DNA from 2 places in the Streptosporangium sp. NBC_01469 genome. Region 2 is predicted to be linked to the other one. Evidence: riboswitches for the same ligand, from Rfam matches in the RefSeq annotation. Region 2 holds a riboswitch; the other holds the start of a gene.
The links. A riboswitch is a leader RNA that binds a small molecule or an ion and turns the genes downstream of it on or off. The one in region 2 is predicted to bind glycine.

Region 1: linked by a shared signal. The riboswitch ahead of gcvP (aminomethyl-transferring glycine dehydrogenase) and the one ahead of gcvT (glycine cleavage system aminomethyltransferase GcvT) in region 2 are both predicted to bind glycine.

What each region holds. Positions count from the first base shown of each region.
Region 1 is NZ_CP109465.1:5,925,318-5,936,803, forward strand. It holds gene OG587_RS26000 (mannose-1-phosphate guanyltransferase) at 1-1,171, shown strand, start outside; gene OG587_RS26005 (FHA domain-containing protein) at 1,609-2,121, shown strand; gene ftsR (transcriptional regulator FtsR) at 2,148-2,798, shown strand; gene OG587_RS26015 (bifunctional nuclease family protein) at 2,878-3,348, shown strand; gene OG587_RS26020 (MerR family transcriptional regulator) at 3,493-4,113, shown strand; glycine riboswitch at 4,129-4,221, shown strand; gene gcvP (aminomethyl-transferring glycine dehydrogenase) at 4,405-7,260, shown strand; gene OG587_RS26030 (tetratricopeptide repeat protein) at 7,386-8,168, shown strand; gene OG587_RS26035 (hypothetical protein) at 8,223-8,573, opposite strand; gene OG587_RS26040 (alpha/beta hydrolase family protein) at 8,719-9,351, shown strand; gene OG587_RS26045 (DUF5999 family protein) at 9,358-9,549, opposite strand; gene OG587_RS26050 (TetR/AcrR family transcriptional regulator C-terminal domain-containing protein) at 9,999-10,595, opposite strand; gene OG587_RS26055 (hypothetical protein) at 10,803-11,204, shown strand; gene OG587_RS26060 (isochorismatase family protein) at 11,263-11,486, opposite strand, start outside.
Region 2 is NZ_CP109465.1:3,591,789-3,603,274, forward strand. It holds gene OG587_RS16240 (hypothetical protein) at 1-1,453, opposite strand, end outside; gene OG587_RS16245 (L-serine ammonia-lyase) at 1,972-3,348, opposite strand; gene gcvH (glycine cleavage system protein GcvH) at 3,421-3,810, opposite strand; gene gcvT (glycine cleavage system aminomethyltransferase GcvT) at 3,807-4,898, opposite strand; glycine riboswitch at 4,932-5,026, opposite strand; glycine riboswitch at 5,027-5,125, opposite strand; gene OG587_RS16260 (gamma-glutamyl-gamma-aminobutyrate hydrolase family protein) at 5,199-5,894, opposite strand; gene OG587_RS16265 (3-oxoacyl-ACP reductase) at 6,115-6,879, opposite strand; gene OG587_RS16270 (aldehyde dehydrogenase family protein) at 6,885-8,231, opposite strand; gene OG587_RS16275 (glutamine synthetase family protein) at 8,234-9,577, opposite strand; gene OG587_RS16280 (FadR/GntR family transcriptional regulator) at 9,666-10,385, shown strand; gene OG587_RS16285 (hypothetical protein) at 10,627-11,379, shown strand; gene OG587_RS16290 (hypothetical protein) at 11,429-11,486, shown strand, end outside.

The DNA of each region.
Region 1 (11,486 bases), 2.3 Mb from region 2:
CGCGATCAACGTGCTCGACCTGGAGGCGTCCCCGCTCCCGGTGGCCCGCTTCCACACCGCCAGGGAGAACGCCGTCGGCGGCATCGCGCTGCGCACCACCCCCGGCGACCCGCAGAGCGTCGACATCGTCTTCATGGACGAGCACGGCGCGGACCTGTCGCCGGCGGCCCAGCGCAAGCTGGACCGGGTCTTCTCCCGGCAGGAGTTCCGCCGCGCCTTCCCCGGGGAGATCGCCGAGCTGAGCTTCCCCGCCAGGGCGGTGGAGGACTACACGCACGAGCTGCTGCGCCTGGTGGACATCAGCGGGGTGCGCGACGCCGACATGAAGGTCGTGGTCGACTGCGCCGGAGGCACCTCCTCCCTGGTGCTGCCCAGCCTGCTGGGCCGGGTCGGGGTGGACGTGCTGACCGTCAACAACCGGCTGGACGACGCCTCGCCCACCGAGACCCTCGCCGAGCGACGCCGCGACCTGCAGCGCCTGTCGGAGCTCGTCAGCTCCTCCAGGGCGGCCTTCGGGGTCCGCTTCGACCCGGTGGGGGAGCGGGTCGCCCTGGTGGACGAGATGGGCCAGCTGATCAGCGAGGAGCGCGCCCTGCTGGTGGTGCTGGACCTGGTCGCCGCCGAGCGGCGCGGCGGCAGGGTGGCGCTGCCGGTCACCACCACCCGGGTGGCCGAGCAGGTCTGCCGCTTCCACGGCGTCCAGGCCGAGTGGACCTCCACCGCGATCGACGCGCTCACCGCCGCCGCCAGGGGACCAGAGATGATCTTCGCGGCCGACGGGCGCGGCGGTTTCATCGTGCCCGAGTTCGGGCCCACGGTGGACGGCCTGGCGGTGTTCCTGCGCCTGCTGGGCCTGGTCGCCAGGACCCGCCTCTCGCTCAGCCAGATCGACGCCAGGATCCCCGAGGCCAAGCTGCTGCGCCGGACCGTGCCGACCCCGTGGGCGGCCAAGGGCGCCGTGATGCGCTCGGTCATCGAGGCCGCCGAGCACTACCGCATCGACACCACCGACGGGGTCCGGGTCGTCGCCGAGGACGGCAGCTGGACCCTGGTGCTGCCCGACCCGACGGAGGCGGTCACCCACCTGTGGGCCGAGGGGTTCGACGTCGACTCCGCGCAGACCCTGATCGAGCACTGGGCGCGGGTGGTCGAGGAGGCCGCGGGTGGCTGACGGGCCGGTTGGGACCGGCTGGTCGAGGGGGCCGTGGGCGGCTGGCGGGCCGGTTGGGGCCGGGCCCGGCGGCCGGGGCCGGGAAAGGGCGTGGGCGAGGGTTCCAGGCCGCGCGGAGAGGCGCCGGGAGGGAGGTTCCGGAGGGCGCGGAGAAGCACCGGGATGAGACTCCGGGCCGGGTGGGAAGGCGCAGGGAGGGAGGCTCCGGGCCGAGCGGTTGCGACAAACACAGCGCGGCGCCATGGACCGGAGACAGTACCCCACTGTAACTTTGTCACCGACCGTACCCGCGGTTCAGCGTCAACCTTGACCTTCGCGCCTCATCACTGTATGTTGCGGCATTCGCAGTCCGAGAAAACACTTGAGAAGCGAAGAAGCGAGGCGCGCATCACTGAGCACCGTTGCCGCGTCTTCGCGGTAGGAGGCCGAGCCGATCGATGCCGAGCGTCTACTGCACGCAGTGCGGTCATGCCAATCCTGAGGATGCCCGTTTCTGTTCACGATGCGGGTCGCCGCTTACCAAAGCCGAGACCCCCGGAGACAGCACATCGACGATCTCCCTCTCCGGGATCGAGGCCTACGAGGCGGAGACAGGTGAGACGCTTCTCGCCGAACGGCAGGCCGTCGAGCAGTTGCCCCCGGGCACCGCGCTGCTGGTGGCGATGCGCGGTCCCAACGCCGGCAGCCGTTTCCTGCTCGACAGTGATCTCACCACCGTGGGCCGCCACCCCGAGAGTGACATCTTCCTCGACGACATCACGGTCTCGCGCCGTCACGTGGAGTTCTACCGGCGCGGCGGCGGGGTCTTCACCGTCCGTGACGTCGGCAGCCTGAACGGCACGTACGTGAACCGCGAGCGCATAGAGGAGGTCCCGCTGTACGGCGGGGACGAGGTGCAGATCGGCAAGTTCCGCCTCGTCTTCCTCACCCGCGGTGCCGCTGGAGGATGATGAGCTCGCAGGCCGCTCGTGCGCACATGAGCATCGGGGAGGTGCTCGCTCTCCTGCAGGGCGAGTTCCCCGACGTCAGCATCTCCAAGATTCGTTTCCTGGAGGGCGAGGGGTTGATCGAGCCGGAGCGCAGTCCCTCCGGCTATCGCAAGTTCACCTACGCCGACGTCGAGCGGCTCCGCTACATCCTCAGCGAGCAGCGTGACCGCTACCTGCCGCTGCGAGTGATCAAGGACCACCTGGAGGCGGCCGACCGCGAGGAGCGCCCGGCCGCCCGGCCGCGCGCCGTCCCCGACGACGCGCCTCCCGAGATCCGGCTCACCCGCGAGGAGCTGATCGCCGCCGCCGAGCTCGACGAGGAGACTCTCGCCGAGCTGGAGGACTACGGTCTGCTCGCCGCCGTGGCCCGCTACTACGACGCCGAGGCGCTGGCCGTGGCCCGCAGTGTCGGAGCGCTGGCCGCCTTCGGCCTGCGCGCCCGCCACCTGCGGGCGGTCAAGGCCGCGGCCGAGCGCGAGGCGGGCCTGGTGGAGCAGGCCGTCGCCCCGCTGCTGCGCCGCCGCGGGCCGGGCGCGATCGACCAGGCCGACGAGACGGCGAGGGAGATTTCCGGCCTGCTGCTGGAATTGCACGCCTCGCTGCTGCGTTCCGGCGTTCGTGGGGCCCTGGGCCGGTGAGAACCTGACCAGGCACTCGTACCCCCACGAGTGTTACGTTGAACAAACCGGTCGGAATCCAGCGAAGACGGAGCAGCCCGTGTTGCAGATGGAGGTCGTGGGCGTTCGAGTTGAGATGCCCTCCAACCAGCCGATCGTCTTGCTGAAAGAGACGCATGGGGAGCGTTACCTACCTATTTGGATCGGCATGACGGAGGCCACGGCGATCGCCATGGCCCAGGCCGAGGAACCACCACCTCGGCCGCTCACCCATGACCTGTTCCGCGACGTGCTCGAAGGGCTCGGAGTCCGGCTGAGCACGGTCAACATCGTCGCCCTGCGCGACGGCATCTTCTTCGCCGATCTCGTGTTCTCCAACGGGGTGGAGGTGAGCGCGCGTCCCTCGGACTCGATCGCCTTGGCACTTCGCACCGGCGCACGTATCTTCGCGAGTGAGGACGTGGTCAGGGAGGCGGGGGTGATCATCCCCGACGACCAGGAGGACGAGGTGGAGAAGTTCAGGGAGTTCCTTGACACGATCACGCCCGAGGACTTCGGTCGCGCGGGGTAGGAATTTCGGTGCATTTACGCTTCACGACGCGCCGGGTGGGGTCGTTGACTGGACTTGGCCCCAGTCCTACGGTGCAAGTGAAACCCGCGGTCGTGCGTAAACCCCCAGATCAGGCCGTGGGATGAGAGAAAGCCGGAGGTCCGCGTGGCGGTCAGCAGCGGCGAGGGTAGAAACGCCGATCAGGATGACCCGGAACGGCGCCAGTCGGCACGTCAGCGCGCGGGTGAAGAGGGTCTGCTGTTCGACGGGCAACCGGTGAAAGTGCCCGCCGACATCGGCTACCGGGGCCCGACGGCCTGTTCGGCGGCCGGCATCACCTACCGGCAACTCGACTACTGGGCGCGCACCGGCCTGGTCGAGCCCACCGTGCGAGCCGCTCACGGCTCCGGCTCCCAGCGGCTGTACGGTTTTCGCGACATCCTGGTCCTCAAGGTCGTCAAGCGGCTCCTCGACACCGGCGTCTCCCTCCAGCAGATCCGCATCGCCGTGCAGCACCTGCGCGACCGGGGCGTCAACGACCTGGCCGGGATCACCCTGATGAGCGACGGGGTGAGCGTCTACGAGTGCACCTCCCCCGACGAGGTCATCGACCTCCTCCAGGGCGGTCAGGGAGTCTTCGGCATAGCACTGGGACGGGTGTGGCAGGAGGTGGAGGGCTCCCTCGCGGATCTGCCCGGCGAACGTGCGGAGTCGGGCGAGGGCCCTTTAGGCGATCATCAGGCCGATGAACTGGCCCGCCGTCGCAGAGCACGACGAACCGGGTAAACTCGGACTTGCCACTGACCCTGTGCGGGAGAGACCCCGACCGCGATCGGGGCGCCGAAGGAGCAACCTCCCCGGAATCTCTCAGGCACCCGGTACCGCACGGACGAGGCAACTCTGGAAAGAAGGCGCGCTCGCCAGGCGCGACTCACCGACGGTGCAAGCCTCCCGTCAAGGGCAGGTGAAGCTCTCAGGTCACGACCCGTGAACGACGGTCGTGATGACAGAGGGGGAGACCAGGCATACGCCCGCGCCCAGCGCCGGTCTCCACCCCCGTCCCGGGAGGCTTCACCAATGACCGACCTGTCATCGCTCAGCGAGCTCAGCTCCCCGCCGTTCGCGACCCGCCACATAGGGCCGGACGACGCCGGCCAGACCCGCATGCTGGAGGCGGTCGGATTCGCCTCCGTCGCCGACCTGGTCGCGGTGGCCGTACCCGAGGCGATCCGCTCCTCGGGGCGCCTCAGCCTGCCCCCGGCGGCCGGGGAGTCCGAGGCCCTCGCGGAGCTGCGGGTCCTCGCCGGGCGCAACACCGTGCTCACCTCGATGATCGGCCTGGGCTACCACGACACGATCACCCCGGGCGTCATCCGCCGCAACCTCCTGGAGAACCCGGGCTGGTACACCGCGTACACGCCCTACCAGCCGGAGATCTCCCAGGGCCGCCTGGAGGCCCTGATCAACTTCCAGACCGTCGTCTCCGACCTGACCGCCCTCGACGTCGCCGGGGCGTCCCTGCTGGACGAGGCCACCGCCGCCGCCGAGGCGATGACCCTGGCCCGCCGCGCGGGCCGCAGCCCCTCGAAGGTGTTCGTGGTCGACGCCGACGCGCTGCCGCAGACCAAGGCGGTGCTGCGCACCCGCGCCGAGCCGCTCGGCATCGAGCTGGTCGAGAGCGACTTCACCGCCGAGCTTCCCGAGTGCTTCGGGGTGCTCGTGCAGTACCCCGGCGCCAGCGGCAGGGTCCGCGACTTCCGAGCCATCGCCGACGCCGCCCACGCGCGCGGCGCCCAGGTGGTCGCCGCCGCCGACCTGCTGGCCCTCACCCTGCTGGCCGCGCCCGGCGAGCTCGGCGCCGACATCGCGGTCGGCTCCTCGCAGCGGTTCGGCGTCCCGCTGGGCTTCGGCGGCCCCCACGCCGCCTACATGGCGGTCCGCGACGGCCTTCAGCGCCAGCTGCCGGGCCGCCTGGTGGGCGTCTCCCAGGACGCCGACAGGCGCCCCGCGTACCGGCTCGCGCTCCAGACCCGCGAGCAGCACATCCGCCGCGAGAAGGCCACCAGCAACATCTGCACCGCGCAGGTGCTGCTCGCCGTGATCGCCGGCATGTACGCCGTCTACCACGGCCCCGAGGGCCTGCGCAGGATCGGCCGGCGTACCCACCGGCACGCCGTCGTGCTCGCCGAGGGCCTGCGCCAGGGCGGCGTCGAGATCGTGCACGACACCTTCTTCGACACCGTGCTCGCCAGGGTGCCCGGCCGCGCCGCGGGGGTCGTCGCCGCGGCCCGCGAGAACGGCGTCAACCTGCGCCTGGTCGACGCCGACCACGTGGGCGTCACCTGCGACGAGAAGACCGAGCTCCTGCACCTGGAGCAGGTCCTGGCCGCCTTCGAGGTCAGCGGCACCGTGCTGGCCGACCTGGACGCCGCCGCGCACGACGCGCTGCCCGCCGCGCTGGCGCGCGTCAGCGACTACCTGACCCACCCGGTCTTCCACAGCCACCGCTCCGAGACGGCCATGCTGCGCTACCTGCGCAGGCTCCAGGACAAGGACATCGCGCTCGACCGGTCGATGATCCCGCTGGGCTCCTGCACCATGAAGCTCAACGCGACCACCGAGATGGAGCCGATCACCTGGCCGGAGTTCGCCGGGCTGCACCCCTACGCGCCCGAGGACCAGGCCGCGGGCTACATCGAGCTGATCGGGGAACTGGAGCGCTGGCTGGCCGAGGTCACCGGCTACGACGCCGTGTCGCTGCAGCCGAACGCCGGCTCCCAGGGCGAGTTCGCCGGGCTCCTGGCGATCCGCGCCTACCACACCGCGCGCGGCGAGTCGGGCCGCGACGTCTGCCTGATCCCCTCGTCCGCGCACGGCACCAACGCCGCGAGCGCCGTCATGGCGGGCATGCGCGTGGCCGTGGTCGCCTGCGACGACCAGGGCAACGTGGACCTCGACGACCTCGTCGCGAAGATCGACAAGCACCGTGAGCAGCTTGCCGCGATCATGGTGACCTACCCGTCCACGCACGGCGTGTACGAGGAGACGATCGTCCGGATCTGCGAGCTGGTGCACGAGGCAGGCGGGCAGGTCTACGTCGACGGCGCCAACCTCAACGCGCTGGTCGGCCTGGCCAGGCCGGGGGAGTTCGGGGCGGACGTCTCCCACCTCAACCTGCACAAGACCTTCTGCATCCCGCACGGCGGCGGCGGCCCCGGCGTCGGCCCGGTCGCGGTCCGCGCCCACCTGGCCGACTACCTGCCCGGCCACCCGCTGCGCGAGGGCACGGCCGTGGGCCCGGTCTCGGCCGCGCCGTACGGCTCGGCGGGCATCCTGCCCATCTCCTGGGCCTACATCCGGATGATGGGCGCCGACGGCCTGAAAGCGGCCACCGAGCAGGCCATCCTGTCGGCCAACTACCTGGCCCGCAGGCTCAGCCCCCACTACCCGGTCCTCTACACCGGCCGCGGTGGCCTCGTCGCCCACGAGTGCATCGTCGACCTGCGCCAGATCACCAAGGAGACCGGGGTGACGGTCGACGACGTGGCCAAGCGCCTCGTCGACTACGGCTTCCACGCCCCGACCATGTCCTTCCCCGTGGCGGGCACGCTGATGATCGAGCCGACCGAGAGCGAGGACCTGGCCGAGCTCGACCGGTTCTGCGAGGCGATGATCGCGATCCGTGAGGAGATCGCGAAGGTCGCCGCCGGCACGTACGACAAGACCGACAACCCGCTGCGCAACGCCCCGCACACGGCCGACAGCCTCGTCGCCGACGAGTGGGGCCACCCCTACACTCGCACCGAGGCGGCCTACCCGCTGCCGTCGGTGCGCGAGGGCAAGTACTGGTCGCCGGTCCGCCGCATCGACCAGGCCTACGGCGACCGCAACCTGGTCTGCTCCTGCCCTCCCCTGGAGGCGTACGAGGACTGATCCCCGCCAAAGCCCGGCGGGGCCGAAAGCCCGCGCGAACCGCGATATCCGAGGGGAATGCGGGAGGACGGACGGCGCCCCGAGTCGTTAGGCTCGGGGCGTCTCCGTATCCGGAAGGATCCTGCATGCCTGAGGTGGACACCCGTCCCTTGGACGCCGCGCGAAGACTGGCCGAGTCGGGCGATCTCGACGGCGCCGCCACGATCTTCGCCGAGCTGGTCGCCGACCCCGACGAGCCCGACCGGGCCCAGGCGGCGGTGGGTCTCGCGGTGGTGCTGGAGGAGAGCGGAGACGTGCCGGGCTCCCGCGCGGCCGCGCGCACCGCGCTGGCGACCGGGCACCCGGAGTTCGCCGCCCAGGCCGCCTGCCTGCTCGCCGGGAGCTTCGAACGGGAGGGCCTGGCCGACCAGGCCCGCGCCGCCTGGCAGGCCGCGCTGGGTGTCGGCCACCCCGCCTACGTCCCGCCGGCGCACATGGCCCTCGCCAGGCTCGCCACGGGCGAGGAGGAGGCCGAGCGGTCGCTGCGCGACGCGCTGGCCACCGGCGACCCGGAGATCGCTCCCCGTGCCGCCCAGCGGCTGGCGGAGGCGCTCCTCGAGGAGGGCGAGCCGGGGGAGGCCGCCCAGGTGCTCCTGGAGGCGCTCTCGGTGCCCGACGTGGCCGAGGTGCCGAGACTGCGGGTGATGCTCGGCATCGCTCATCTGGAGCTGGCCTGCGCCGAGTTCTCCGGTGCGATCGAGGAGGGCGGAGACGTCGAGACCGGCGCGCTGGCCATCGAGCTCCTGGCCCGCACACTTCCGCTCAGGGGACGTGACGAGGACGCCGAGCGCGTGTGGCGCTACGGTCTGGACAGCGCCGACGAGGATCTCGCCGGCGAGGTCCGCCTGCGCCTCGACCGGGATCTCTGAGGCCCTGGCACCTCTGCGGCCGAGGCGCGGTGCGCCGGGTGGGCCCGGCGGGTGTCAGTCGCGCTCCCGCCAGCGGCTCAGGGCGTGGGCGAAGTTGATCGCGACGATCCCGCCCCAGGCCAGCAGCAGTCCGGCGGTGCCGGAGGTCTGCGCCGCGATGGCGGTCAGCGGGATCCCGATGCCCATCGAACCGAGGGCGATCGGGATCGAGGAGTTCGTGTTCTTGCGCGGCTTGACCTTCGGTGCCCCGGCTGCGTGCATCTCGGCGCGTACCCGGTGGGCGATGGTCGCGTCGAGGCGTGACACGAACGACTCGATGAGCGCGGTCTCGTACTCCGGGCCGAGGTCGCGCCGGGCCTCGACGGTGGCGCGCATGTCCTGGCGGATATCTTGATAGTCCTGCACGCTTCGATTGTTCCTTCCACCCGCCCGCCGGGCATCAGTCGTTAGGACGATATCCGTGTCCACCTCCGAGCCCACCTCTCTCGCGCCGGCGTCCGCCCCGGGGACCGGGCCGGGGTCCCGGCACCCGGCGGGCGCGGTCCAGCCCGTGGAGATCGCGACCCCGCACGGCCCGGCCCTGGTGGAGATCGACGAGGTGGCCGCCCCGCGCTTCCTGCTGGTACTCACCCACGGCTCGGCCGGGGGAGTGGACGCCCCCGACCTGCTGGCCGTGCGGGACGCCGTGACGGCGATCGGCGGGACGGTCGCACGGGTGCTCCAGCCGTTCCGCGTGCGCGGGGCCCGCGCGCCGGGGTCGGCGGTCAAGCAGGACGAGGCGTGGGAGACGCTGGTGGCCGGGTTGCGCGGGCGCTATCCGGGGCTGCCGCTGGCGCAGGGCGGGCGGAGCAACGGGGCCAGGGTCGCGTGCCGTACGGCCGGGAGGGTCGAGGCCGTCGCGGTCGTCGCGCTGGCGTTCCCGCTGCACCCGCCGAGGAAGCCGGAGCGGTCACGCGCCGACGAGCTGCGCTCGGCGGGCGTGGACGTGCTGGTGGTGAACGGAGACCGTGACCCGTTCGGCGTGCCCGAGGCGGCGGACGCCGCGCGCCTGGTGGTGCTGCCGGGGGAGGGTCACGACCTCGGGAGAAATCCCGCCAGGGTGGGCGAGGTGGTCGCCGAGTGGCTCGGCGCGAGGATGCGGCCGGGCTCGGTGAACTCGCTCAGCGTGACCGGTCGGGGGTGACGGGCCTCAGACGACGCCGGCCAGTGGCCGGTGCGGCTCGATGACGGCACCGTCCGGGAGGAGCTCGCCGGTGTCGTCGAACAGCACCACACCGTTGCAGAGCAGGCTCCAGCCCTGCTCGGGGTGGGCCGCCATGGTGCGGGCGGCTTCGCGGTCCAGCGCGTCGGCGGACGGACAGGACGGCTCGTGCGGGCACATCGGCGTGCCTCCGGATCTCTCGTGTCGGCTCGCCCGGGTCATGCCGGGCACGGGTGGGTATCGGACATCCGGCGGCACCGTCACCGATGGGTCTCCGTTCCCACGTATGACGGGGACGAGCATCTGAATGTTGATATATGGCCATGCGACCCCCGTAACAGAACGAGGAGCGCACATCAAGCAGATCAAGTGTGCGATCAATCGCACCTCGGCGACATAGCCCGTTAGGACTGTTTAAGAACTGGTAGAGGGTCAGTCCGGCAGGGCTTTATCAGGGGATGTGACCTATAACACAGCATGCCTCATATAAGGATATTCGACCAAGTGCGACACGCCGCCCGGCGGGTAAACGATCGGTTACAAGTTTCTGACGTGCGCCGATACGGGCTTTCCCAACCCCTGGCCGCCCCTTACCGACACTGTGTGCTCACTGTGTGCTCACTGCGCGCTCACCGTGCGCCCAGGCCGGCCAGGAGCGCGTCCAGCCCGTGCTCGAAGTCGGTGTCCGCCCCCGGGCTGCCGCCGCCCCTCGACGGGGGGCGCCAGGGCTCGTCCTCGTCGCCCGGGTCGCCCTGGGGCTCTGCCCAGCCCGACTGCTGCACCTCCACCGCCACCGCGCCGAAGACGTAGGCCCGCAGGGCGCGTACCGCCCCCGCCGGGTCGGCCAGGCCCGCGTCGGCCAGCTGGTCGGTCTGCTCCCTGATCGCGATCGCCGCCCTGCCCCTGGGGGGCTTGGTCAGGGCCAGGGCCAGCACCCCGGGATGCTCCCTCAGCGCCGCCCGGCTCGCCCGGCACCAGGCCCTCGCGCTCTCCTGCCAGCTCTCGCCGGGCTCGGCGTGGACGGTGGTGACGTGCTCGGCCAGCGCGTCCATGAGGGCGTCCTTGCCGCGCGGCAGGTGGTGGTAGATGGCCATCGCCTCCACCTGGAGCGCGTCACCCAGCCGCCGCATCGTCAGGCGCCGGAGCCCCTGTCCGTCTGCGATGTGGAGGGCGGCGTCGATGATGCGCTCCCTGGAGAGCGGGACGGGCGGTCGCTTGGCAGGCATGGGAGGCATCCTGCCACCGCGCACCTTACTGCGTAAAGGACGGCGCGCCGGACGGAACGGACCTCTCCCGGCGACGCCGCCGCCCGGCGAGCCGGGCCGCTCCGGGAGAGGTCCGGTCCCTGAGTGTGTGGGGTGGGGGCGGAGCGCGTAGGCTACGAGCGGTGATCTGCCGGAGGAGACCCGGCGACCGGCGAGAGAGGGAAGAAGATGGCGTTTTTCCGACCGCGCGTGAGCCGGGAGGCGGAGGTTCGTCACCACGCTGACCAGGAGGTCGGGAAGAGCTTCCCCGAGTTCCTGGAGAAGGCGCGCCAGGCCGAGGCCGAGGTGCGCCGGGCCCAGGCCGCCGCGGCCCCCGTGCAGGAGCTGCGCGCCGCCGGGCTGGCCTTCGACGGGGCGCTCACCGAGGCCCTGCGCGCGGCCGAGGCCAACCAGCGCGCGACGTTCGGGATCAAGTCGTACGACGACCGGATCCGCCGCCGCAAGGGCAGGGCCACCCCCAAGGGCGCCGAGTGGACCGCCGAGGTCAACCGCCTGCGCACCCTTCGCGAGCAGAACCGGCTGACCGGCATCCCCCGGGTTCCGCGCCCGGTCACCGCCTCCGCCCGCTGATCCCCACCCCTGATCCTCACCCGCGGGGCCTCTCCCCGCGGGTCTTCGGGTTACGGGCTCAGCGGGTGGCGTGCGCGGCCGAGGAGGCGAGCAGCCGCCGGACGCGGGCGGCGGGCAGGACCGCCGCGCACCGCTCGGCCGCATAGGTCTGGGCCATCCGGTGGTGCTCGGCGGAGAAGTCGGCCACCCCGTCGGCCACGAAGAACACCTCCACATCGCCCATGAAGGCGTCGCAGGCCGTCATCAGGCAGCCGATGTGGGCGTAGATGCCGGTGACGATGA
Region 2 (11,486 bases):
TCGCGCCGTGGAACGGGTCGAGGAAAGGGTCCTTGTCGCCTGCTCCCTCGTACGGCGGCTCCTCGTCCGGTTCCTCGGCCGCGGGTGTGTTCTTCTCCTCGTTCCTGGTCCCGAAGGCCAGCCCGGCGGCGAGGCAGGCCAGCGGGAGGGCGGGCACGACGTAGCGGTGGTCGAAGGCCGCGATGAAGGGCGGCAGGATCAGCAGCATGGTCCCCGCCGCCCAGGGCAGCAGCACCACGCCACCGAGCCGCCGCAGCCGGGTCAGCACGCCGACCAGGCCGACCAGCAGGATCACCGCGAGGTACGGGCCCCGCACGAAGCCGTATTCCTGGTAGCCGCGCAACCAGCCCGCGTACGGCTCGGCCATCACCGGCGCCCCCGACGAGCCCTGGTAGGCCACGGTCAGCTCCTCGGCGGTCTTGCCCTGCGAGGCGGCCCCCGAGGAGAAGGGGCGCACGGTGTCGGGGAAGACGTAGGCGCTCTGCGGCCCGGGAGCCGGGTAGACGCGCCGGGTCCAGTCGAAGATGTGGGCCGCGTCCTCCAGGCCCGCCCGGAGGAAGTCGAACGGCTGGGCCATGATCGCCTGGGTGGCGAAGGTGCCCGCGAGCGCGTCGCGCTCGGCCCAGCTGCCCTTGACCTTGTTCAGCGGTGACTTACCGTCCCAGATGTAGACGGGTGGCGCCGCGCGCTGTCCCAGCGGTTCGACGGGGCACAGGGCCGCCTCGGGCCCGGTCGGCTGGATCTTGGCGCAGTCGGCGAAGGTCATCGTCCGCGCCCAGAGGAAGGTGTTGCCCCTGGTCAGCCCGAAACTGCCGTGTTCGGCCCTGAACCAGGCCGCGTACGAGCCCAGGCCGAGCGCGGCGGCCAGGGTCGCGGCGACGACCGCCCGCCACCCGGCCCTGCGGATCACCATGCAGACCAGTGCCACGGCGATCAGCGGCAGCCCGATCGTGCGGGTGACGGTCGCCGCGGCCAGCAGCGCTCCGGCCAGCGCCGCGACCCACACCGCGGGGCGCCGCCGCCACAGCAGCAGCGTGACCGCCAGCACCGCCAGGAACTGGAAGAGCAGGTCCGCCATGACGAGGTGTTCGAGCTGGATCTGGTAGGCGTCCAGCAGCACCGGCAGCGCGGCGAGCGTCGCGCCCCACCCGGGCAGCCCGCCCAGCCTGCGCAGCAGCAGGTAGACGCAGACGGCCACGACCAGTCCGAGCAGGTGCTGCACCACGACCACCGCGGGGACGCTGGACAGCGGCTTGAGGATCCACAGGAACAGCGCGTAGCCCGCCGGGCGGGACTCCAGGGGGCGGGGGGCGAGCCCCGCGTTCAGGTAGACGAAGGAGTCGGCCCAGAACCACAGGGCGGGCCGGTAGCCGAGCATGGCGAGGACCCGCAGGCCGCCACCCGCCAGCAGGGCGGTGACGAAGAGCCAGTGCGACCCGAGGAAGCGGAGCATCCGCAGGGGGCGGGAGGGACTCGCGGGGCGCTGGGAGCGATGGGAACGGCTTACCGGGTGCGTTCCCGTTACCACCGCGACCTCCCGAATCCCGCGCACATGGCCACCCAGCATAGGTGCGGGATCGGAGGAGCCTGCACGTGATGCGAAATTTGGTAGCGATCGGGTTGTATGTCCCCGAAGTCCCTCGGCCCTCCTCCCTCGTGCCCTCCAGGACCCTCGGGAGCCGGGAGCCGTCTCCGTGCGAGGAGCCTGGGAGTCAGGAAGCGTTCCTCAAGGGTCCTCCGGGAGCCGGGAGCCGTTCCCGTTCAAGGGTCCTCCGGGAGCCGGGAGCCGTTCCCGTTCAAGGGACCTCCGGGAGCCGGGAGCCGTTCCCGTTCAAGGGACCTCCGGGAGCCGGGAACCGCTCCCGTTCAACGGACCCCCGGGAGCCGGGAACCGCTCCCGTTCAACGGACCCCCGGAAGCCGGGAACCGCTCCCGTTCAACGGACCCCCGGAAGCCGGGAGCCGTCCCCGTTCAGCATTCGATGACGTTCACCGCGAGCCCTCCCCTGCTGGTCTCCTTGTACTTGTCGAGCATGTCGCGGCCGGTGTCGCGCATGGTCTTGATGGCTTTGTCCAGCGAGACGAAATGGCGGCCGTCGCCGCGCATCGCGATCCTGGCGGCGGCGATCGCCTTGATCGAGGCGACCGCGTTGCGCTCGATGCACGGGATCTGCACCAGGCCGCCGATCGGGTCGCAGGTCAGCCCCAGGTTGTGCTCGATGCCGATCTCGGCGGCGTTCTCGACCTGCTCGGGGGTTCCGCCCATCACCTCGGTGAGCCCGGCGGCGGCCATCGAGCAGGCCGAGCCGACCTCGCCCTGGCAGCCGACCTCGGCGCCGGAGATGGAGGCGTTCTCCTTGAACAGCACGCCGATCGCCCCCGCCGTCAGCAGGAAGCGGATCACGCCCTCGTCGTCGGAGTCCTTCGTGAAGCGGTCGTAGTAGGTGAGCACGGCCGGGATGATGCCCGCGGCGCCGTTGGTGGGCGCGGTGACGATGCGGCCTCCGGCGGCGTTCTCCTCGTTGACCGCGAGGGCGAACAGCGAGACCCAGTCCATCGTCTGCAGCGAGTCCTTCTCCGGCGACTCGCTCCGCAGCTGCCGGTGGAGCTGGTGGGCGCGGCGGCGGACCTTCAGGCCGCCGGGCAGCACACCCTCCTTGCCGATGCCGCGCCGCACGCACTCGCTCATGACCTGCCACAGGACGAGCAGCTGGGCGCGGATCTCGGCCTCGGTGCGGCCGAACGCCCGCTCGTTCTCCAGCATCAGCCCGGAGATCGACAGCCCGGTCTCCGCGCACTGGGCGAGCAGCTCCACAGCCGTGGTGAAGGGGTACGGCAGGACGGTGTCGTCGGCTTTGATCCGGTCGGCGCCGGTGGCGTTCTCGTCGACGACGAAGCCGCCGCCCACCGAGTAGTAGACCTTCTCGCGGATCGTCTCGCCGGACTCGGACAGGGCGGTGAAGCGCATGCCGTTGGGGTGGCCGGGGAGCGAGATCTTGCGTTCGAAGACGAGGTCCTCGCCGATGACGAAGGGGATCTCGCGGGAGCCGTACAGGGAGATGGTGCCGGACTCGCGCATGGCGGCGAGCCGCTCGTCGACCGTGTCGACGTCGACCAGCTCGGGCTTCTCGCCGGACAGGCCGAGCAGCACGGCCTTGTCGCTGCCGTGGCCCTTGCCGGTCAGGCCCAGCGAGCCGTACAGAATGGCGCTCACCCGGGCGGTCTTCTCCAGCAGCCCGTCCTGGTGGAGGCCGCGGGCGAACTTGTGGGCGGCGGCCATCGGACCGCCGGTGTGCGAGCTGGACGGGCCGATTCCGATCTTGAAGAGATCGAAAACACTGATCGTCATCTGAATCCTTCCAGCGTGGACGGCCACGCGCGCCCGGGGACGCGCGTGGCCGTGACGCGAGGGGGGAGAGGCTTAGGACTCACCCGAGGTGAGCGCGGCGTATTCCTCCGGCGACAGCAGGTCGTCGGCGGAGCCCTCAAGACGTACGCGGAACAGCCAGCCGTCACCGTAGGAGTCGCTGTTGACCAGCGAGGGGTCGTCCACGACGGCCTGGTTGACCTCGACGATCTCGCCGCCGACCGGGGCGAAGATGTCGCTCACCGACTTGGTCGACTCGACCTCGCCGACGGCGTCACCGGAGGCGACCGTCGAGCCGACCTCGGGAACCTGCACAAAGACCACGTCGCCCAGCGCCTCGGCGGCGTAGGCGGTGATGCCGACGGTGAGGGTCAGGCCGTCATCGATGCCGGAGATCCACTCGTGTTCCTTGGTGTAGTGCAGGTCCTCGGGAATGCTGCTCATTTTTTCCTCCTGTAGAAGGGCAGTGCGACGACCTCGACCGGCTCGTGGCTGCCCCGGATGTCGACGGCCAGTCCTGACGACAGGCCGTTGTCCACATAGGCCATGGCGATGGGTCTGCCCAGTGACTGGGAGGGCGCCCCGCTGGTGACCTCACCGACGACCGCGCCGTCACCGGCGACCACCACCGGATACCCGTGCCGGGGCACCCTGCGGCCGGTCGCGATCAGGCCGACCAGGCGGCGGGACGGCGGGACCTCCCTGAGCGATTCGAGGGCGGCCCGGCCGACGAAGTCGCCCGGCTTGTCAAACCTCACCACACGGCCCAGCCCGGCGTCGAACGGGGTGAGGCCGACGGACAGCTCGTTGCCGTACAGCGGCATCCCGGCCTCCAGCCTGAGGGTGTCGCGGGCGGACAGGCCCGCGGGGATCAGGCCGTGCGGCGCGCCCGCCTCGGTGAGGGCGGCCCAGACCGGCTCCGCGTCCCCGGCCGCGACGAACAGCTCGAAGCCGTCCTCGCCGGTGTACCCGGTACGGGCGACGAGGGCCTCGCGTCCTGCGACGACGGCGGGCAGGCCGGCGTAGTACCTGAGCCCGTCGAGGTCGGCGTCGGTGAGCGAGCCCAGGATCTCCGCGGAGCGCGGGCCCTGGACCGCGACCAGCGCGTACCGCTCGGAGCGGTCGTCCACCGCGGCGTCGAAGCCCTTGGCGCGGCCGGTCAGCTCGGCGGCGACCCGGGGGTAGTTGGAGGCGTTGGCGACGACCATGAACTCGGCGGGGGCGAGCCGGTAGACGATCAGGTCGTCCAGCACGCCGCCCTCGGCGTCGACGATCATGGTGTAGCGGGCGCGGCCGGGCTCCAGCGCGGAGAGGTGGCCGACCAGCGCGTAGTCGAGGGCTTCGGCGGCCTGCGGCCCCGTCACGAAGATCTCCCCCATGTGGGAGAGGTCGAACAGGCCGGCCGCCTGGCGGACCGCGTTGTGCTCGGCCGACTCGCTGCCGTAGCGGAGCGGCATCAGCCAGCCCGCGAAGTCGGTCAGCGTCGCGCCGAGGGACTCGTGCACGCCGCGCAGCGGCGTAGGTCGGGACATGTGCGCACCTCAGACAAGGGACAGATGAGAGCATCCTCCCCCTCTGTCGTGGGTGCCTGAGAGTTTCATCCGGGTTTTACCGGACTTTCACCTTCGGCGAGGCCGTGGGACCTGCTTTCCAGAGGGCACCTACCCGCACGGTCCTTTGCCTTGAGAGGTTCGCGGGGAGGGCTTGCTCCTTCAGGGGTCCTGGCCTGGGTGTCAGGACGCTCTCCCGCACGGGATTCATCGGTGTCACCGGTCAGCCTAACCGCCCGCACCGGTCGAGCGAAATCCCCCCGCGGCCCCGATCCGTGCCGGTCAGGGGGCGGCGTGCCGGACCAGCGCCTCGAACAGAGCGGACTCGCCGTCGGTCTCGGGGTGCCACTGGACGGCGAGGGCGAACGGGTGGTCGTCCAGCTCCACGGCCTCGACCGTGCCGTCCTCGGCGTGGGCGGTCACGGTCAGGCCCTCGGCCAGCCGGTCGAGGGCCTGGTGGTGGTAGTGGGCCACGTCCAGGGTCTCGGTTCCGAAGATCTTCGAGGTCTGGCTGCCGGGGGCGAGCCGCACCGGCATCCTGCCGTAGTGGCCGGGGGCCGGGGCGTGGCCGGAGTGGCCGACCACGTCGGGCAGGTGCTGGTGGAGGCTGCCGCCCAGCGAGACGTTCAGGACCTGCATGCCCCGGCAGATCCCCAGGAAGGGCAGGCCCCGCTCCAGCGCCGCCCTGACCAGCCCCAGCTCGGCGTCGTCGCGGAACGGCCGGACGTAGCCGGTCCGCTCGTGCGGCTCCTGCCCGTATCGCTCCGGGCCGACGTCCCCGCCACCGGCCAGGATCAGCCCGTCCAGGCGCCCCGCCAGCGCCGAGGGGTCGCCCGCCGGGGGCAGGATCACCGGCTGCCCGCCCGCGCGGGCCACGTGGTCGACGTAGTCGTACGGCAGGAGCGCGGTGGTCGTCTCCCAGACGGTGAACCGCGCGGGCTCGACATAGCAGGTGATGCCGATGACGGGACGGGACATGATCTCCTGTCTTGCTCTTGCTCTTGCTCTTGCTCTTGCTCTTGCTCTTGCTCTTGCTCTTGCTCTTGCTCCTGCGCCGGAGCCGGGCGCCACGGACCGGACCGGGCCAGACCGGGGGAGCCCGCGCCCCCTCCTCGCACGGTACCGACCGGGGTGGGGCGACCCGCGGCGGGGTGAGGGACACGCCGGGGTGACACGTGCGAGGGGGCCGCGGCGGGGTCTACAGCGGGGTGACGTACGCGCCGGAGATACCGCCGTCCACCAGGAACTCGGAGCCGGTGATGAAGCTGGCGTCGTCCGAGGCGAGGAACGCCACCGCGGCGGCGATCTCGGACGCCTCGGCGAAGCGGCCCACCGGGATGTGGACCAGGCGGCGCTGCGCCCGCTCGGGGTCCTTGGCGAACAGCTCCTGAAGCAGCGGCGTGTTCACCGGCCCCGGGCACAGGGCGTTCACCCGGATGCCCTCGCGGGCGAACTGCACGCCCAGCTCGCGGGACATGGCCAGCACCCCGCCCTTGGAGGCGGTGTAGGAGATCTGGCTGGTCGCCGAGCCCATCACGGCCACGAACGACGCGGTGTTGATGATCGACCCCTTGCCCTGCCGCCGCATGTACGGGATGGCGTGCTTGCAGCACAGGTAGACCGAGGTGAGGTTCACCTCCTGGACCCGACGCCAGGCGTCGATGCCGGTCTCCAGGATCGAGTCGTCGTCCGGCGGCGAGATGCCCGCGTTGTTGAACGCGATGTCCACGCTGCCATAGGTGTCGAACGCGGTCTGGAACACCCGCGCGACGTCGTCCTCACTGGTCACGTCGGCCCGTACGAACAGCCCGCCGACCTCGTCGGCGGCCTTGGAGCCGGTCGCCTCGTCCAGGTCCACGCACACGACGTGGGCGCCCTCCTCGGCGAACCGGCGCGCGGTGGCCAGGCCGATCCCGCTTCCGGCGCCGGTGATGACCGCGACCCGGTCCTGCAAACGAAGCATCGCTTCTACTCCTCGGAAATGAAGACGTTCTTGATCTCGGTGAAGGCGGACAGGGCGTCGGGGCCCAGCTCGCGGCCGAGGCCCGACTGCTTGAAACCGCCGAACGGGGTCCAGTAGCGGACGCTCGAATGCGAGTTGACGCTGAGGTTGCCCGCCTCGACCGCCCTGGCCACCCGGAGCGCCCGGCCGACGTCGCGGGTCCAGATGGACCCGCTCAGGCCGTACGGGGTGTCGTTGGCGATCCGTACGGCGTCCGCCTCGTCGTCGAACGGCACCACCGACACCACGGGCCCGAAGATCTCCTCGGTGAACGCCCGGTCGTCCGCCGAACCGGGCGTCAGGACCGTCGGCGGGAACCAGAACCCCGGCCCCGACGGGCAGGTGCCCCGCAGGTGGGGCGGCTCGGTGACGAAGGAGGCCACCCGCTCCCGGTGCTCGGCGCTGATCAGCGGGCCCATCTCGGTGGCCTCGTCGCGGGGGTCGCCGACCTTGACGTTCAGCACCGCCTCCCCGAACCGGGCCAGGAACTCGTCGTGGACCGAGCGCTCGACCAGGATCCGGGACCGCGCGCAGCAGTCCTGGCCCGCGTTGTCGAACACCGCGTACGGCGCGGTCGCCGCGGCCTTCTCCAGGTCGGCGTCGGCGAAGACCACGTTGGCGCTCTTGCCGCCCAGCTCCAGGGTGAGCCGCTTGACCTGCCCGGCGCACGTGGCGGCGATCTCCTTGCCCACCTCGGTCGAGCCGGTGAACACGATCTTCGCCACGCCGGGGTGCCCGACCAGCCGGGCGCCCGCCACCTCTCCGGCCCCGGGCAGGACCTGGAACACCCCCTCGGGCAGACCGGCGGCCAGGGCGAGCTCGGCCACCCGCAGGGCGGTGAGCGGCGTCCACTCGGCGGGCTTGACGATCACGGTGTTGCCCGCGGCCAGCGCCGGGGCCGTCCCCCAGGTCATGATGACCATCGGGAAGTTCCACGGCACGATCACGCCGACGACGCCCAGCGGCTCCCTGAAGGTGACGTCCAGCCCGCCGGGCACCGGGATCTGCAGGCCGTGGTTGCGCTCGGGCGCCCCCGCGTAGAAGTCGAGCACGTCGGCGACGTTGCCCGCCTCCCAGCGGGCGTTGCCGATCGTGTGCCCGGAGTTGGCGACCTCCAGCAGGGCGAGCTCCTCGGCGTGCTCGCGCACCAGCGAGGCGAAACGGCGCAGCAGCCGGGCCCGGTCTCCCGGGCCGACGTTCCGCCAGGTCGCGAAGGCGCGCCTGGCACGCTCCACCGCCCTGTCGGTCTCGGCGGCGTCCGCCATCCCGATCTCGGCGACCACCTCTTCTGTCGCCGGATTAATGATCTTCACATTCACATCCGTTCGAATCCCCGGAAAAGCTCCCAGTCGGTCACCGCCGCGTCGAAGGCGGCCAGCTCGACCCGGGCGTTGTTCGCGTAGTGCGCCACGACGTCCTCCCCGAAGGCGGCCGTCGCGAACTCGGAGCCCTCCCAGAGCTCCAGCGCGCCCCGCAGCGTACTCGGCACGGTCTCCGCGCCCGACGAGTAGGCGTTCCCCGCGAAGGCGTCCTCAAGCGGCAGTTCGTTCTCGACGCCGTGCAGGCCGGCCGCGATCAGCGCCGAGACGGCCAGGTAGGGGTTGACGTCGCCGCCGGGCACCCGGTTCTCGATCCGCAGCGAGGGGCCGTGGCCGACCAGGCGCAGCGCGCACGTCCTGTTGTCCACGCCCCACTTGACCGCGGTGGGGGCGAAGCTGCCCGGCACGAACCGCTTGTAGGAGTTGACGTTCGGCGCGTACAGCAGGGTCAGCTCGCGCATCAGCGCGATCTGCCCGGCGATGAAGTGCTGTCCCGTCGCCGAGAGGCCGTGCGGCCCGGAACCGGCCATGACCGGCTTCCCGTCCGCGTCCCTGAGCGAGATGTGGATGTGGCAGGAGTTGCCCTCGCGCTGGTTCGGCTTGGCCATGAAGGTGATCGCCATGCCCTCCTGGGAGGCGATCTCCTTGGCGCCGTTCTTGTAGATCGAGTGGTTGTCGCAACTGGACAGGGCCTCGCCGAAGCGGAAGGCGATCTCGTGCTGGCCGAGGTTGCACTCGCCCTTGGCCGACTCGACGTACATGCCCGCGCCCTCCATGCCGAGCCTGATCCTGCGCAGCAGCGGCTCGACCCTGGCGGTGCCGAGGAGGGAGTAGTCGACGTTGTAGAGGTTGGAAGGCGTCAGGTCGCGGTAGCCGCGGCGCCAGGCGTCCTCGTAGGTGTCGTTGAAGACGACGAACTCCAGTTCGGTCCCGACGAAGGCGCCCCAGCCCCGCTCGTCCAGCCGGGCGAGCTGCCGGCGCAGGATCTGGCGCGGCGAGGCGGTCACGTCGGAGCCGTCCTCCCACACCAGGTCGGCCATCACCAGGGCCGTGCCCTCCTGCCATGGCACGCGGCGCAGAGTGGACATATCGGGTTTCATGACAAAGTCGCCGTATCCGCGCTCCCAGGACGACATGGCGTAGCCGTCGACCGTGTTCATGTCGACGTCGACCGCGAGCAGGTAGTTGCAGCCCTCGGAAGCGTGCCGCACCACCTCCTCCAGGAAGTAGCGCGCCGACAGGCGCTTCCCCTGGAGGCGGCCCTGCATGTCGACGACCGCCAGCAGCACGGTGTCGATCCGCCCTGCCCGCACCTCGTCATGAAGCTCGGGGACGTCCACATGCCCTCCTCGTCGGGGGTCTTATTGGGCTAGTGTCAGACCATTGACGTGTAGCGGGGGGAGCCTTGTCAAGGGCCGGAGGAGATAATTGGACGAGGTGTCGCGGTTGACGGCCGTGCTGCGGCCGGTGCGCGCGGGCAACGCGTTCGAGGAGACGGTGGAGCGCCTGCTCCAGGTCATCAAGCTGGGGCTGGTGTCCGAGAAGCTGCCGCCCGAGCGGGAGCTCGCCGCCCAGCTCGGCATCAGCAGGGTCACCCTGCGCGAGGCCATCCGCGAGCTGCAGGACGCGGGCTACCTGGAGGTGCGCCGCGGCCGGTACGGCGGCGCCTTCCTCACCTACGCCCCGCCGCACCCGCACCGGGACGACCTGCGCCGGGCCGTGGTCGACATGGGCACCGACGACCTTTCCGACGCTCTCACCTTCAGGATGGCGGTCGAGTGCGGCGCGGCCCAGGTCCTCGCCACCACCCCGCTGACCCCGGAACGGCGCGAGATCCTGCGGGAGAGGCTGCGCGAGGTCAACTCGGCCGGGCCCGGCGACTACCGCCGCCTCGACACGGCCTTCCACCTGGCCATCGCCGAGCTGACCGGCTCCGCCCTGCTCGCCGGGGCCTGCGCCGACGCCAGGCTCCGGGTCACCGACCTGCTCAACGCCATCCCGGTGCTCCAGCGCAACATCGAGCACGCCGCGGTCCAGCACCAGGCGATCGTGACGGCCATCCTGGCCGGTGACCCGGAGGCCGCGCGCCGCGCCGTGGCCGAGCACCTGGAGGGGACCGCGGCGCTGCTGAGAGGGTTCCTCGCCTGACACGCGGCGCGCCCAGGAGGGGGCCCGCCGGGGAAAACCGGCGCGAGGCGTGCCCTGGACGGGTACCGGGGAAGCCGAGCGCCCGGGAACACGGGTGTCCTGGGGCCGATCCGCCGGGGAACCGGGCACCTGGGGGCCGGGCGCCTGGAAAACCGCCGTGCCGCCGTGGTTCCCGCGCCTGCCGGAGGGCTTCCCTCGCATAGCCTGAGGGACGGTGGGGGATTTGTTCCGAGCGAGGATCATGGACACAGGACGGCTGCCGCTGTTCTGTTTCTTCGTCGCGCTCATCGTCGTCTTCCTGCTCACCAGGATCAACGTCCGGCTCATCCGCGCCAAGATCGGCTGGTTCGGCGACGTCAACGTCGGTGAGATGCACATCCACCACGTGGTGTTCGGCGTGGTGCTGACCCTGCTCGGCGGGGTGTCCGGCCTGATCGTCTCGGGGGTCTCCGAGGGCTGGTACGCGGTGACGGCAGCCGTCTTCGGCGCCGGAGCCGCCCTGATCCTGGACGAGTTCGCGCTGATCCTGCACCTGCACGACGTCTACTGGGAGGAGGAGGGCCGCGCTTCGGTCGACGCCGTGTTCATCGCCGTCGCGATCACCGCCCTGCTCCTGATCGGCCTGCGCCCCCTCGGCTGGGAGGACTACGACAGCGAACCCCGGGCCACGTGGCTGACGGTCGGCTTCATCGTGGCCAACCTCGTGCTCGCCGTGATCACGCTGCTCAAAGGCAAGATCTGGACGGGGCTCGCCGGACTGTTCGTCCCGATCCTCCTGGTACCCGGCGCGGTACGGCTGGCCCGCCCCGGATCGCCCTGGGCCCACTGGTTCTTCGCGCCGGACTCCCGGCACCCGCAGCCTCGCAAGATGGCCACGGCCGAGGGCCGCGAGGAGCGCTGGCGCCGCCCGGTGATCCGCGGCAAGATCGCCTTCCAGGAGTTCCTCTCCGGCCGCCACGACCTCCCCTCCACCCGCCGCCGTTCCCGCCGCTGAGCCCGCGCGCCCCGTGGACCTCGGGCGAACGACGGGCATACTGGGGGACGTGAGTACGCTTCCGTCCCGATGGGACGGCGTGGAGCAGCGCGTCCCCGAATCGCTGG